DNA from 2 places in the Paenarthrobacter sp. FR1 genome. Region 2 is predicted to be linked to the other one. Evidence: riboswitches for the same ligand, from Rfam matches in the RefSeq annotation. Region 2 holds a riboswitch; the other holds the start of a gene.
What was found. A riboswitch is a leader RNA that binds a small molecule or an ion and turns the genes downstream of it on or off. The one in region 2 is predicted to bind S-adenosylmethionine.
Positions count from the first base shown of each region.

Region 1: linked by a shared signal. The riboswitch ahead of metX (homoserine O-acetyltransferase MetX) and the one ahead of ACR30Z_RS16035 (DUF1737 domain-containing protein) in region 2 are both predicted to bind S-adenosylmethionine.

Region 1 covers NZ_JBPFSF010000012.1:85,195-93,023, reverse strand. The annotation lists gene ACR30Z_RS19765 (glycine--tRNA ligase) at 1-528, opposite strand, end outside; gene ACR30Z_RS19760 (DMT family transporter) at 640-1,644, opposite strand; gene ACR30Z_RS19755 (RNA-binding S4 domain-containing protein) at 1,668-1,895, shown strand; gene ACR30Z_RS19750 (alpha/beta hydrolase) at 1,892-2,542, opposite strand; gene ACR30Z_RS19745 (SGNH/GDSL hydrolase family protein) at 2,613-3,455, shown strand; gene ACR30Z_RS19740 (winged helix DNA-binding domain-containing protein) at 3,485-4,648, shown strand; gene ACR30Z_RS19735 (hypothetical protein) at 4,767-5,177, shown strand; gene metX (homoserine O-acetyltransferase MetX) at 5,181-6,302, opposite strand; SAM riboswitch class IV at 6,317-6,433, opposite strand; gene ACR30Z_RS19725 (bifunctional o-acetylhomoserine/o-acetylserine sulfhydrylase) at 6,607-7,829, opposite strand, start outside.
Region 2 covers NZ_JBPFSF010000008.1:119,674-127,502, forward strand. The annotation lists gene ACR30Z_RS16025 (NtaA/DmoA family FMN-dependent monooxygenase) at 1-802, opposite strand, end outside; gene ACR30Z_RS16030 (SulP family inorganic anion transporter) at 932-2,635, shown strand; SAM riboswitch class IV at 2,722-2,833, shown strand; gene ACR30Z_RS16035 (DUF1737 domain-containing protein) at 2,847-3,113, shown strand; gene ACR30Z_RS16040 (rhodanese-like domain-containing protein) at 3,110-3,520, shown strand; gene ACR30Z_RS16045 (O-succinylhomoserine sulfhydrylase) at 3,521-4,729, shown strand; gene ACR30Z_RS16050 (hypothetical protein) at 4,740-5,342, shown strand; gene ACR30Z_RS16055 (glutamate--cysteine ligase 2) at 5,339-6,532, opposite strand; gene ACR30Z_RS16060 (endonuclease domain-containing protein) at 7,050-7,571, shown strand; gene ACR30Z_RS16065 (UDP-N-acetylglucosamine 1-carboxyvinyltransferase) at 7,663-7,829, opposite strand, start outside.

The DNA of each region.
Region 1 (7,829 bases), on a different contig from region 2:
GAGCACGTTGTTGAAGTTCACAAAGATGCCCTGTGCCGTTTCGGGGCGCAGGTAGTGCATGCCTTCGTCGCTGGCTACAGGGCCAAGGAAGGTCTTCAGGAGGCCGGAGAATTCCTGCGGTTCGGTCCACTGACCACGCGTGCCGCAGTTGGCACAGGCGATGTCCTTCAGGCCGTTTTCTGCCGGGCGGCCCTTCTTTTCCTCGTACTCTTCCTCGAGGTGGTCGGCACGGTAGCGCTTGTGGCAGGAGAGGCACTCAACCAGGGGATCGGAAAAGACCTCCACGTGGCCGGACGCTTCCCATACCTGGCGGGGAAGGATGACCGAGGAATCCAGGCCCACCACATCTTCACGGCCGCGGACCATGCTCTGCCACCACTGGCGCTTGATGTTTTCCTTCAGCTCCGCACCGAGGGGACCGTAGTCCCATGCGGAACGGGAGCCACCATAGATTTCACCGGCCTGGAAGACAAAGCCCCTCCGCTTGGAGAGGGAAATGACCTGGTCAAGGACGGATTTTGCTGCCATGGGTACTCCATTTGTTCTACAGGGCCGCTGGGTGCGGTCCGCGGTGGTTTGCCCCGATTTCCGGACGATGTTGTCCGGCGGGGTTGTGAGGGAAATTTACTGCCTCCTACCCTACCGGCCTTTCGCCGCACCCCTCCGTGCGAATGCCCCCCTGGGCCACGGCAAGGTGGCCACGATGATCGCGGCCAGGGTGAGGATGGTCCCCAGCACCGTGGGCAAGGCGACCACCGTGCCGGGGCTGGGGATCACGACGTCGAGCACCAGCGAGCCAACCAGTTGGCCGGCAATCATGCCCAGGCCGGTAATCAGGACGCCGAGGCTGCGGACCAGCAATGCTGCCAGGCCGATGAAGAGGCAGCCCATGGGGCCACCGAGGTAGTACCACCACTCGGCCGGAAGCGGATTGCCCGGTCCCGCAACGGCGAGCTTGATCAGCCACGCAATCCACAGGATGGTGGAACCGGCAATGAAGTTGACCAGCGTGGCCGCCACCGGCGTCCCATAATGAACGGTGGCGGTTCCGTTCATGGCTTGTTGGAAGCTCATGAGGAAGCCTGCGGCAAGCGGCAGGAGGACGGGCAGCACCAGCGAGGCGATGTCGGCGTCTCCGCCGAACCGTGGCGAAACGGCCCAGGCGACGGCGGTCACGGTCAGGACGCTGCCGAGGACCCTGACCCCCGTGATGGCACGGCGGCCACCGGGTCCGATGCCCATGCGGTCAACGAGCAAGCCGCTCAACGTCTGTCCCGTCACCGCGGCCACAGTGAACAGCGCGACCCCCAGCAGGGCAACGGTGAAGGATTGCGCGAAGACGAACAACGCACCGATGGCACCGGCCAGGACATAGAAGCGGGGAAAGCTGCGGTTCCGGACTGCGGGGATGATCCGCTGGAGTCCGGCCCTGCCCTTGGGCGTTGCCAACGAAATCGCACTGATCAGCACCAGGCCTGTGGTGAAGCTCACCACAGCGGCCGCGATGCCGTCGTCGAGTTTGGCACCGAGGGCCCCGTTGATCCTTCCTTGAAGCGGGATGACCAAGCCCGTTGCTACTGCAATGGGGAGGCCAACGGCAAGCGGAAGGGCGGAACGGGGAGAAGGCTGCGGCACCGTCACCACACTACTTCAGGCATCATTGCTGTATGAGCAACCCCGAAATCGAAGAGATCCCCATCCGCGACGACATGATCCGCCTGGGCCAGCTGCTGAAGCTTGCCAACCTCGTGGAGGACGGCGTTGAAGCCACGGAGCTCATCAAGAACGGCTTGGTCAAGGTCAATGACGAGATCGACGAGCGCCGCGGCCGCCAACTCCACGCCGGCGATACCGTGACCGTCAACGGGCAGACGGTCCGGATCACCGCAGCCTAGTCAGTCAGTACTTTGTGGGTGAGGAACTCGCCCACGTGCCCGATCTCCTGCTGGTTGATGCCGTGCCACATCCCTGTGTAAAGCACCTTGGTGAGGTCCACGTGCTTGCGCACCCAGCCCATGGTGTAGTCGATCTTGTCGGGAGTGATCACGGGATCCTGCTGGTCCCTGCCCCAGAACATCGGCACGGAACCGTCCAGTTCGTCATCCCGGAAGGCGGCGTCAGTGCCGGCGTCGATCACAAAGCCTGAAAGCCCGACGACGGCAGCGAAGTCCGCGGGACGGTACCGGAGCATGGTGGTGGCCATGGCCATGCCCATGGAGAAGCCAAGAAGCGTAACCGAGGAATGGTTGGCCTTTACCGTGTCCAGCCATTCCAGGGCGTACTCGGCGGCAAGCTTCACGGCGTCGATGGAGTAGTCGATGGACGCGGTGAGCGGGAACCACGTAAAGCCCGGGCCCATGGGCATCGGGGCGCGGAGCGCTGCCACCACGAAGCCGTCAGGCAGCAGGCCGGCCAGGCTGAAGAGATCGTCCTCGTTGGATCCGTAGCCGTGCAGCAGGACCAGGAGGGGCTTGCCGGCGCGTTCGGCTTCGTCGTGGGACCAGAGGACAACAGGTGCTGGAAAAGCGGGGGCTTCAGTCATGCCTCCATTCTTGCAGTTACCCGTAAGTAACAACCTACGGTGGCGTAGGTCGACCCTCTGGGGGCAGGATATGAGCGTGAGTGAGAACAATCATTTAGTGAAACCGGGCGAACCCGCCCAAAAGCACCCGTGGAGCCGTTACGTGGCGTTGGGTGATTCGTTCACGGAAGGCATCGGCGATCCCGAACCTGCCAATCCCGGCGGTTACCGTGGCTGGGCGGACCGTGTCGCTGAGGAGCTGGGCCGTGGGCACGATGATTTCGCCTACGCCAACCTTGCCATTCGCGGCCGATTGCTGCAGCAGATCGTCGATGAGCAGGTGGGCCCGTGCCTGGAGCTGCAACCTGACCTCGTGTCCATTTCTGCCGGCGGCAACGACCTCATCCGCCCGGGCGGCGATCCCGACCTGCTGGCGGAGAAACTCGACGTCGCGGTGGGAGACCTAAGTTCGGGCGGCGCCACCGTGGTGCTCTTCAACGGTCCGGACACAGCAGCTTCGGTGCTGGGCCGGATCCGGGGCAAAGTGGCCATTTACAACGAGAACCTCAGGACCGTAGCTGCGCGTCACGACGCCATCATTGCGGACATGTGGTCCCTGCGGCAGTTGGCGGACTCGCAGATGTGGGATGCCGACCGGCTGCACTTCTCGCCCCTGGGCCATCACACCATTGCCATGATGGTCCTGGACGCTTTGAACGTCCACCACACTTTGGAGCCCCTGATGCCCAAGGCCCTTCCTCCGCGGACGTGGCGCGAAGCCCGGTCCTCCGACTTGGTCTGGGCACGCGAGTACTTTGTCCCGTGGGTCATCCGCCGCCTGAGGCACCAGTCCTCCGGCGACGGCATCACGCCAAAACGCCCGACGCCGGGACCAGTCTTCGGGCCCAGCGGCACCTTGCTGCCGCGCCGCTAGGGTGATGTCCATGTGTTGGGTGGGCCACCATGGCGGATAACGGTTCACTTCAGGCGGAGGCTGTTCGACGACTCCGCCTGAGGCGGCAGCAATTACGGGCTCCCTTGGCCGGCAGCGCGGGGGACGTGGTCCGGAATCTTCTGGCGGTCCAATCACAGGAGTTTCCCTATGCGCGTTGGACCCTGGCACAAAGGACCGTGGACAGCACGTCCGCAGAAGTTGAGCAAGCCGTAGCCGACGGAACCATCCTGCGCACCCATATCCTCAGGCCCACCTGGCACTTTGTGCACCAGGACGATCTTGGCTGGCTGATGGGGTTGTCCGGGGAACGACTCCACCAGGGAAACAAAGGCATGTACCGCCAGACCGGCATCGACGCGGAAGCAGCCGCACGCAGTGGTGGCCTGCTTGCCGAGGCCGTGGCCGGCGGCGCCCATAAAACGCGCGAGGAACTGGCCGAGGTTTTGGGCCAGGCCGGTTTTCCCAGCAAGGGACTTGGCTTCATCTACCACCTTATGCACGCGGAAATCAGCCGGATCATTGTGAGTGGCTCCCCCGTCCGTTCGGCCGGTGGGGCTTTGAAACAAACGTATGCATTGTTCGAGGAGCGCGTTCCCCATTACACTGCGGGGCCCCTCACCGGCGGGGACCGCGAACACGCGCTGGGTCAGTTGGCGCTCCGCTATTTCAGCAGCCGCGGTCCCGCCACGGTCAAGGACTGCGCAGCGTGGTCCGGCCTCACCATGAAGGATGTGAAACTCGGCATCCACGTGGCCGGTGAACTGTCACCCGGAGCTTTGGAGTCCGCACATCTTGATGGCCTGGACTTCCAACTGGCTGCTGGGGAGCTGGAGGAACTGGAGGAACTGGGCAAGGCAGCTGAGCCGGCCGAAGGTTCAGAGCTCCCCCGGGTGGACCTCATCCAGTGCTATGACGAATACGTCATGGGCTATTCCCAGTCCCGGCACTACCTTGGCGGAACAGCGCCCTACTTCCCAGAGGACAACGGACCCATGCACGTGGTCCTGCTGGACGGCAGGCTGGCTGGTTGGTGGCGCCATGGATTCTCCGGTGGCGTGTGCGAACTCGATGTCCGCATGAACCGTCCGGCAACGCCGGAAGAGCAGCTTGCCGTGGAGGCCGAGGGGGACCGCTACGGACGATTCCTGGACATGGATACCAAGCTGGTGTGACGGCGCAGGGTTGATTTCAGATGCCGGGGTTGATTTCAGGTGCCAGGGTTGATTTCAGGTGCCGGGGTTGATTCCAGATGCAGGGCTAAGCTGGGAGAAGACCTAGGAGGCCTGCACTGTGAACAATCTGATCTTCTGGATCATCGTCTGCTCGTGGCTGATTCCCTTGGGGATCCGCATGTACAACCGGTCCAAGGCGCGTCGGCTCCAGGATGGGAACTTCCGCGGCCATGGATACCCGCAGCAGAATTTGCCTGGCCCGGCCTACCCGCCCCAGGGCTACCCTGATCCGAACTATCCTGGGCAAAACCACCCCGGGTACCCATCCGAGCCAACCGTCATCCGACCTGCGGATGTGACGCCCCAGGCCGGACCGCCGTCGGCCCCCTCCTCCCCCGCGCCGTTCCCCAGCAACGAGCCGCAAGGGTATCGGGCAAAGCGACTGGCCGAGCTTGATGCCAAATTCAGCAACGGCGAGATCGCCATGGAGGATTACATGAAGCAGCGCGGCGAGATCATGAACGGCTGAGGCCTAGGCGAAAAAAGCCTGTCGAAGCTGTGCCGAGAGCTGCCCGATTTCCGTGAGGAAGCCGTCGTGTCCAATCGGGGCCTCAATGACGTGGACCGGGACGTCCCCCGGCAGCGCAGCAGCCAGCTCCCGCGACTGGGCCGGGAAGTAGAGCCTGTCGCTGTCCACGGCCGCCACGAAGAATTCCGCTGTGGCCCGGGACAGTGACTCATGGAGCGAGCCACGGCCACGGGTGACGTCGTGCGACATCAGGGCCTCGGTGATGGCGATGTAGCTGTTGGCGTCGAAGCGTCGCACCAGCTTGGTTCCCTGGTGGTCCAGGTAGCTTTCCACTTGGTATCGGCCGCGCTCCCCCAGAACGGCAGCGGCGAGCGGTGTCTCCTGGTGCTGGGCTTCCCTGCCGAAACGGAAGTCCAATTCCAGCGCCGAGCGGTAGGTGATATGGGCGATCCGTCGGGCCAAAGCCAGCCCGTGCTCGGGGGCAGTGCCACCGTAGTAATCACCGTTGTTGAAGTGCGGATCCTGCCGGATGGCCAGGGTCTGGGCCTGGGCGAAAGCAATCTGCTCGGCAGTGCTGTAGGCGCCCACGGAAATGACGGCGCAGCGCTTCACCCGTTCGGGGAACGTCACAGCCCACTCAAGGGCCCTGGCTCCGCCCATGGAACCGCCCAGCACAGCGTGCCAGGCGTCGATGCCCAAGGCATCGGCGAGCCGCGCTTCAGCCTCAGTGCTGTCGCGCAGGGTGATCAGCGGGAACCGGGAACCCCAGGGCTTGCCGTCCGGCGCCTCGGAGGACGGGCCGGTGCTTCCGTAGCAGCCGCCCACGATGTTGATGGAGACTACGAAGAACCGGTCTGTGTCGATAGTGGCACCCGGTCCAACGAGCTGCTCCCACCAGCCTTCTTCGTCTGTGGCTCCACGGGCAACATGCGTGCTGCCGGTCAGCGCATGCTGGATCAGCACTGCATTGGAAGCATCCGCGTTCAGTCGGCCCCACGTTTCATAACCCAGCACGACATTCGGCAGGAAGCCCCCTGCTTCAAGTTCCAGCGGCCCTATGCCGGCGTACTTGACCGTTCCGTCGTGTTCTTCCGAAGTGGAAATGGCTGTGGCAGTAATGGTCATTCCTTTGACACCTATCCTCGCGCTTGCCTGTCGCCTTGCGTGCGAACAGGCCAGGTCTTCACCCGGGGCACCCCGCCGCGGAGGAGGGTTGCCGGCCAGCAAGCCGGGGCTGTGTGCTGGCACTCATGACCTAATACGAAGAGTCTAGGAAAAACAGGGCGGTTCTGGCGAAGAATATGACAACAGTGTGACGATTTGGGGCTACTTCGTTCACCAACATGCACCTTGGACTGCCGCCCGGCGAATATTCGTCGGCGCGGACGGCAGCCCACGGAAGCTGTCAGGCCAGGCCCGAAACGTGGTGTCAGGCGCCCTTGGCCGCCCGGAACCCTGCTTCGAGGTCAGCGATGATGTCATCGACGTGCTCGATGCCCACGGACAAACGCACCAGGCCAGGATTCACCCCTGCGGCGATCTGCTGCTCGACCGTGAGCTGGCTGTGCGTAGTGGACGCCGGGTGGATGACCAGGGAGCGGACATCGCCGATGTTGGCAACATGGGAGTGCAACTCCAGTCCGTCAACGAAGCGCTTGCCGGCCTCCACTCCGCCCTTGATGTTGAACGCAACGATGGCGCCGGTGCCGTTGGGACCATACTTCCGGCCACGGTCGTACCAGGGGCTCGACGGCAGGCCCGCATAGGCGACCGATTCGACGTCGTGGTGGGCTTCAAGCCACTCCGCCACCTTGGTGGCGTTGGCAACGTGACGTTCCACGCGCAGGCTCAAGGTCTCCAGGCCCTGGGCGATGAGGAAGGCATTGAACGGAGACACCGCCGAGCCAAGGTCCCGGAGCAACTGGACGCGGGCCTTCAGGATGTAGGAAAGGTTGGCACCGAGCGCGCCGTCCTTGCCCAGGTCGCGGGCGTAAACGAGCCCGTTGTAGCTGGGGTCCGGGGTGTTGAAGCCGGGGAACCGCTCCGGGTCCTTGCCGAAATCGAAGTTGCCGGAATCCACAATCACGCCCGCGATCGCCGAACCGTGGCCGCCGAGGTACTTGGTGGCGGAGTGGACCACAATGTCGGCACCCCACTCGATGGGACGAATCAGATACGGAGTGGACAGTGTGTTGTCGACAATGAGGGGAACTCCGGACTCGTGTGCGACGCGGGCGATGCCCTCAATGTCCAGCACGTCCTGGCGCGGGTTGGAGACGACCTCGCCGAAGAACAGCTTGGTGTTGGGCTGGACGGCGTCACGCCACTGGTCCAGGTTGTCCGGGTCCTCCACGAAGGTGACGGCGATCCCGAACTTCTTGAGGGTGTGCGCCAGCAGGTTGTACGTTCCGCCGTAGAGGCTGGGGCTGGCCACGATGTGGTCCCCGGCCTCCGCGATGTTCAGGATGGCGAACGTCTCCGCAGCCTGTCCCGAACTGAGCAGGAGGGCGCCCAGACCACCTTCGAGGCTGGCCACGCGCTGCTCCACTGCATCCTGCGTCGGGTTGCCGATCCGCGTGTAGATCGGCGCGAGCTCAGCGAGTGCGAACCGGTTGGCGGCGCTCTCCGCGCTCGGGAACACAAAGGACGTGG
Region 2 (7,829 bases):
CGGCGCGGATCGAATCCCGGTAGGCCTTCATGCCGTCAACGCCGCGGGCGAGCGCAATTGCCACATCAGCGTGACCGCCGGCGAACGCTTTGCCTCGGGGAGAGGCGCCGGCTTGGACCAGCACGGGCTCCTCGGGCAGCGGTGCCGTGTTCAGTGGACCACGAACCTTGAAGAAGTCGCCTTCGTGGTTGATCGGATGCACCTTGGTATGGTCCGCGAACACGCCGGCGGCAACATCCTCAAGCACAGCGCCAGGTTCCCAGCTCCGCCACAGGCGCGTGACGACGTCGACGAACTCTTCAGCCTTCTCATACCGGAGGTCGTGTTCAATCTGCTGGTCCAGTCCGTAGTTCTGGGCGGCGAGGTCGCTGCCGGAAGTGACCACGTTCCAGCCAAGCTGGCCCTCCGAGAAGTGCTGAAGGGTAGCGAGCAGCCGGGCCGCTGTGAACGGCGGATAGAACGAGGCACTGACGGTAGGAACAATTCCCAAGTGCTCCGTGGCAGACAGAAGGTATGGGACCAACGCGAGCGGATCATGCTTCGGGGCGAAGGACGCGTGGGCCAGCGAAACCTCGGCGGTGCCGCCATAAGTGTCCGGGACGGTCAGGGAATCCTCGATGATGAACAGGTCCAGTCCGGATCGCTCAAACGCGCGCACGGCTTCCTGGTACAGGGCGGGTTTCTTCCAGTCGTAGCCCAGGGCGTAACCGGGAGTCCCCCACCCTTGGACTCCGAAACCGTGGCCCACGAACCAACCAAAATGCAGCATGGGCTTGAGTGTAGAACTGCTCTGTCCGTTCACCGCGACCTGATTTCATGCGAAGTTACAGGGGGTCGTACTGCGTCAATTATGCTCCCGCGGCGTCACAAAAGAAGGGGCTGGGCGTTGCTCCGGGTTCCGCAAACAGCCCCCATCCGGAATGATCGCTGTATGAGTGCGCCAACCGCCCGCCGATCCGCCAAGGACCGGCTGTCCGGCGTCTGGGCGCTCAAGGGATACAAGCGCGAATGGCTCCGGCACGACGTCGTGGCGGGTGCTGCCCTGTTCGCCTTGCTGGTCCCGGCAGGCATGGCGTACGCGCAGGCTGCCGGGCTGCCGCCTGTCACCGGGCTTTACGCAACGGTGGTCCCCTTGCTGGTTTACGCCGTCGTCGGGCCTTCCCGCATCCTGGTCCTCGGCCCCGACTCCGCCCTCGCCCCGCTGATCGCAGCGGCGGTCATCCCGCTGGCGGCGGGGAGCAGCGAGAAATCCGTGGCATTGGCGGGGCTCTTGGCCGTGCTGGTAGGGGTGATCATGCTGGCGGGTTCCGCGCTGAAGCTGGGGACCATCACCGGCCTGCTCTCCAAGCCCATCCGGCTGGGGTACCTGAACGGCATCGCGCTGCTGGTAGCCCTCTCGCAGCTGCCGGCCTTCCTGGGGATAGAGGCCGACGGCGACATCTGGCAGAAGCTGGCGAAGGTCACCACCGGGATACTCACGGGCGGTGTCAACGTCGCCGCGCTGCTGCTGGGGGTTGGTTCGTTGGCGCTCATTTGGATCCCGAAACTCCTGAAGTGGAAGGTGCCGGGCGTGCTTTTTGCCGTGGTTGGCTCGTGCGTTGCCACCGCGGTTTTGGGTTTGCACCACCACGTCAAGGTCACCGGAATCTTGCCGCAGGGCCTGCCCATGCCCGCGCTCGGCGGGCTTGGCTGGGCCGATGCCCTCACCCTGCTGCCCGCCGCCGCCGGCATTGCCCTCATGGCCTTCGCGGACACCGGCGTCCTGTCCCAAACACTGGCGGCAAAGGAAGGCAAGAGAGTGTCCGGGAACAGGGAGATGGCGGCGCTCGGTGCGGCCAATGCTGCGACGGGGCTGTTGGGTGGCTTCCCCGTTTCCGGAAGCACCTCCAGGACCCCAGTGGCCGTGGATGCGGGTGCCAAATCCCAAATGACCGGTGTGGTGGGGTCGGTGCTGGTGCTGGCCTTCATGCTCCTGGCCCCCGGCGTCACTGAGTACTTGCCGTCCGCAACGTTGGCCGCCGTCGTGATCGCTGCGGCCATCGCCCTCGCGGATCCGGCCGGCGTCAGGCGGCTCCTCAGCCTGAGCCGCAGCGAGTCCGTGGTGATGCTCGCAGCGTTCCTCGGCGTCCTGACCGTCGGTGTCCTGCAGGGAATCGTGGTGGCCATCGCCTTGGCACTTCTGGACTTTGTTCGCCGGGCCTGGGATCCGTACCGCACCGAGCTTGGCGCAGAGGAAGGCCTCCCCGGCTATCACGATCTCGAGAGGCACCCCGACGGCGAGCGTGTTCCCGGGCTCCTGATCCTGCGTTTTGATGCCCCGCTCTTCTTCGGCAACGGTCAGGTTCTGGCGGAGTTTGTCCGGGAGCAGCTGGATGAGGCGCCGGACGAAACGTCAGACGACATTTCCCACGTGATTCTCGCCGCCGAACCCATCACCGGGATCGACACCACGGCGTTGGATGACCTGGTCACCCTGGATGAATGGCTTGCCAGAAAGGGCGTGGACCTGGTGTTCGCCGAGCTCAAAGGGCCTGTCAAGGACAAACTGCTCCACCTCGGTACTGCGGCCCGTTTCACGCCCGACCATTTCTTCCCCACCATCGGCGCCGCAGTGCGCGCGCTCAGGCGCGAATAGCTCCGGCACCTCCGATTACGCAACATGACGAGCCCGCAGCCACCCGCAAGTGCAGGCCGATGCCCGTGGATGTTACGTTTTTCTTGAGTAATGAGTACCAGCGCAAAGCCCTGACTTGCTGGTCGGCAACCCTCTCTCCGGCGGGGTGCCTCAGGTGACTACTCGGCGTATCGACAACTCGAACTGCAAGCGTGACTGAGGAGCACCAGCAATGCCTGAACCCACTGAAGAAAAACTCTCTTACCGCCTGATTACGGGCCCGGACAATCGTGATTTTTGCGAGCGTATCCACAACTCCCTCGCCGAGGGCTATGTGCTCCATGGCAGCCCGGCAGCCACGTTCAACGGAACGGACGTCATCGTCGCGCAGGCCATCGTGCTGCCCGCAGCCATCGCCAACGCCGATGCGGCCGTCGCCAACGCCGTTGACCAGCTGGAGAACTACGACGACGAAGAAGCATTCGAGGGCCACGCATGAGCTACGCAGGTGACCTGACCCCGCAGGACGCGTGGGCGAAGCTTGAAGAAGGCGCCATCCTGGTGGATGTCCGTACCGAGGGCGAATGGGCCCACATCGGCATCCCGGACACCAAAGCCACCGAGAACGATCCCCTGTTCATCCAGTGGAACCTCGCAGGCGGGGTTCCGAACTCCCGCTTCATCGAGGACCTGCAGCTGCAAGCCCCCGAGGGCGACGACGTTGAACTGGTCTTCCTGTGCCGCTCCGGGCAGCGTTCCATTTCCGCTGCCATCGCCGCAACGCAGGCCGGCTTCACCGCCTACAACGTCCTTGAGGGTTTTGAAGGCGAACCGGACCGTTACGGCGAGCGAACTGTGAATGGTTGGAAGAACCGTGGCCTGCCGACGAACCTGGGGACCGAGTAAGTGACTTTCAATCCCGACGCCGCCGGCTGGAGCCCAGACACCCAGGCCGTCCGAGGTGGCCTTGACCGCACCAATTTCCAGGAAACGGCCGAGCCTGTTTTCCTGAACTCCGGCTTCGTTTACGAATCCGCCGCAGCCGCCGAACGCGCCTTCACCGGCGAGGACGAACGCTTTGTCTACTCTCGTTACGGCAACCCCTCCGTGGCAACCTTCCAAGAGCGACTCCGGCTGCTCGAAGGAACCGAAGCGTGCTTTGCAACGGCCTCGGGCATGTCTGCGGTCTTCACCGCCTTGGGTGCGCTGCTGGCTGCCGGCGACCGCGTCGTTGCTGCGCGCTCCCTCTTCGGCTCCTGCTTTGTGATCCTCAACGAAATCCTGCCGCGCTGGGGTGTTGAGACCGTATTCGTGGATGGCCCGGACCTGGAGCAGTGGCGTGAGGCCCTCTCCGAACCGACCACTGCGGTGTTCTTCGAGTCTCCCTCCAACCCCATGCAGGAAATCGTGGACATCGCCGCCGTGAGCCAACTGGCGCATGCCGCCGGAGCGACCGTCGTCGTCGACAATGTCTTTGCCACTCCCCTGCTGCAGCGCTGCGGCGAGCTGGGTGCGGACGTGATCGTGTATTCGGGCACCAAGCACATTGACGGCCAGGGTCGTGTCCTCGGCGGCGCGATCCTGGGCACCAAGGAGTTCATCGACGGCCCGGTCAAGCAGCTCATGCGGCACACCGGCCCTTCGCTGTCCGCCTTCAACGCCTGGGTCCTGACCAAGGGCCTGGAAACCATCGGCCTCCGGGTAAACCACAGCTCGGCGTCCGCTTTGAAAATCGCGGAGTGGCTCGAGCAGCAGCCCGCCATCAGCTGGGTCAAATACCCGTTGTTGAAGTCACACCCGCAGTATGAGCTGGCCGCGAAGCAGATGAAGGCGGGCGGCACCGTGCTGACCTTCGAGCTCTCGCCGTCCGCTGGGCGTTCGGCCAAGGAAGCGGCTTTTGCGCTGCTCGATGGACTGCGCGTCATAGACATCTCCAACAACCTGGGCGATTCCAAGTCCCTCATCACCCACCCGGCCACCACCACTCACCGGGCCATGGGCCCTGAGGGCCGTGCGGCGATTGGGCTGAGCGACGGCGTGGTCCGCCTGTCGGTGGGCCTGGAAGACGTGGACGACCTCATCCTGGATCTGGAGAAGGCCCTCAAACAGGTCTAACCTTGCTGCCATGAGCGGGAAGTATCCGTATCGCCGTGCCGGAGCGGTCATCGTTGCCGGCACGGTGGTGTGGTTCGTTGGCATCTCACCGGTCAGCCGCGTTTACATCACGCCGGACGCTGCCGAACGGCTGCGGATGCTCCAGGCCGGCCAGCGTGGTTGGGTGGTGGGGCAGCACCTGACCGCCGCGGGAACCGTGGCAGTGCCGGTAGGTTTCGCAGCCTACGCGAGCGCGGTTCAGGGCACGGACGCTTCGCATCGTCAGGGCAAAAAGTGGGCAGTCGCAGCTGCCGCCGCCCTGCTCGCCGGCGCTCCGCCCTTTGTGTACAGCCTCACGCGGAGGGCTTCGGACCTGGAGCGCTTCGCCGACCGCAGGGGGTCCAACGCGCCGTTCCTGCTGTACTCCGGATTGCATGTTGTGGCGTTGGCTGCCCTCGGCGGGAGCCTGCTGACTTTGCCCGCGAAACGATGGATCGGAATCACGGCGGCGGCCAGCGCACCCGTCTACGGCGCCATTCTGGTGGCCAAGAAGGATATCCCCCCGTTCTGTTTCTACTTGGTGGAGGGGCTCACCGGCGCCTACCTGATGACGTGGAAAGAGCCGAAAAGCTAGGGCCTCCTCACCCTGGTCAGCATCGGAGCGGGGTCCTTAAGCGCGTCAGCGGCGACACCGCGAACAGTCACTCTTGCTGCATGCCCGACGACGGCGGCCAGGGCTTCGTCGTTGGGCGGACTGCCCGGCTGGCTGTGTCCGTCGCGCCGCCTGTTGCTGTATCGCACCGCCGCTTCGCGTTGCTCGTGGGCACCGTTGCCGCGCTCCAGAATGTCCGTGATCCCGGCTTTGACGAGTTTGAGTTCTCCTTGGTCGTCCAGCACGGGACTCACGTAGTCAACCAGCGCCCACACCACGTCCGCCGCCGGCTGGGGACGGAAATCGCCGAAGTCCAGGAGGTCTCCACGCAACCCCGAATTGCTGGCCTGCCAACTCGCCATCCGCAGCAGGGCAGTAGGCACTGAGGTGGGCTCGACGCCGTCGAGCATTTCCAGCGAGGCCGTCTCCACCAAAGCCCGCACCAGCACCGCAACCAGTGCCGCGTCTTCGGCCCGGAGGCAGACGTCGGCCACGCGCACCTCCACGGTGGGGTGGTTCCTGGAGATGCGGGCATCGAAGTAGATCATGCCCTCATCCATGATCACGCCCGTTTCCAGGAGACGCTTCACGATGCGCCGGTAGGCTGTCAGCGAGCCGAAGACCGATGAGGGTCCGGACGTGGGCCACCGGTTCCATGCCTGTGTGCGGTAGCTGTCAAAGCCCGTGGGGAGTCCGCGCCAATACGGCGAATTGGCGGCGAGGGCCGTGAGCACTGCGAGTTTGTCCCGCATGTGGTCCAGCACCACAACACCTTCCTCCGGTGACTCCACCGACGTGTGCACGTGGAACCCACAGGTCAACTGCTCTGTGGCGATAATCCCGAAGCGGTCCAGCATCGCGGCGTACCGAGGATCCGGGGTGGTGTGCGTGTTCGAGGCAAGTGGCGACGTGGCGATCGCAGCCACCCGGGCTCCGTGCTGGCGGGCGGCCTGGTTGGCCATGGCCCTGCCGCGGCGAATCTGGTGCAGGAGCTCGCCGTACGTGTGGCATGGACGGGTCTGGGTTTCGATCTGCTCCAGCTTCAGTTCATGGCTCAGGCCGGTCTCCGCGGGCTCATCGTGGCCGGCCAGCAGCGCATCCGCGAGGGCCAGGGGCTCCCCCGTCACAGGATCGACGATGAGCAGCTCTTCCTCAACCCCGAAAGTCCGCATGCTCCATTCTGCGTCACGAGGGCGAGGGAGGACAGGGCTGCTGCGTGCCCCCTTCCGTTCTGCTGGATCATCGCTCCATTGCGGTCTCCGAACGCCCGGATACTCCACCTCTCGTGAGCGCAAACGCGAATGATCCAGCAGAAGTTCGGCGCTTTCATCCACATACGCCAGTATCTCCATGCCCCACCGCCGCAGTTCGTGGCCAGCTTGGACCATGGACGCACGCGAATTCCTGAGATCAGTGGGCGGAGTGGCACGAGTGGGGCTGCTCCGCGGTCATGGTTTCACTCCCTCGTCGGTTCGGAGAATCGCAGGGGCGTATCAACCCCGGAAGGGCATTTGGGCGTTGCCGTCCGCAGATACGGAGTACCTCTCGGCCCTCACGAACAATGGGCAGCTGACGTGCGCCAGTGCCGCTGTCAGATACGGGCTTTGGCTTAAGACGAAACCCAACAAAATCCACCTGGCAACAAGGCACAACCGAGGCCGGGGATTCGTTCGGCATGGTGGGCTCAGGGTGGGATCGGAGGCCCTTCTTCCCTTGGCATCCGTGGAAGACACCGTCATCCATGCGCTGACGTGCTTGGCGGAAGTTGACGCGATATCCGTAGCCCAGTCTGCGATGACGAGATTCGGGATTGCCCGGCATGTCCTCGAAAGTGAGCTCACCGCCAAATACTTCGGAGTAGCGAGGAAACGGTTGGCCATGGCAGATGGATTATCCGAATCGGTCCCCGAGATCAGTGCACGGCTGCTTTTCGAATCGGAAGGGCTTTCGTTCAAGCGGCAAGTGGGCATCGAAGGTGTAGGTCGGGTGGACATCCTGATCGACGGGTGGCTCATCGTCGAGATCAACGGATACCAGTTCCACAGTTCCAGGTCCGCCTGGCGAAAGGACATGGGCAGGCTGAATGCTGCGCAAGTCCGTGGCTATCACGTGTTAAGTTACGCACCCGAGCAGATCTGGAACTCGCAGGAGCATGTCATGGCCCAGATCCGGGGACTACTGGCCCGGGGAAGGGACGGCAGACGCGGATAGGCAGGATTTTGCTGGATCATTCGTTCTCTGTCCATTCGGAAGCCCGGAATGGCGGGCCTCCTGAAGGCCACCGAGGAATGATCCAGCAAAACTAGTCCTGGAAGTACTCGATCTTCGCGCCAATGGTGTTCAGGCGCTCTGCAAGGTCCTCGTAACCACGCTCGATCACGTAGATGTTGCGCAGCTCTGAGGTTCCCCTCGCTGCCAGCATCGCCAGGAGCAGGCAAGCGGCGGGGCGCAGGGCGGGCGGACAGCCGA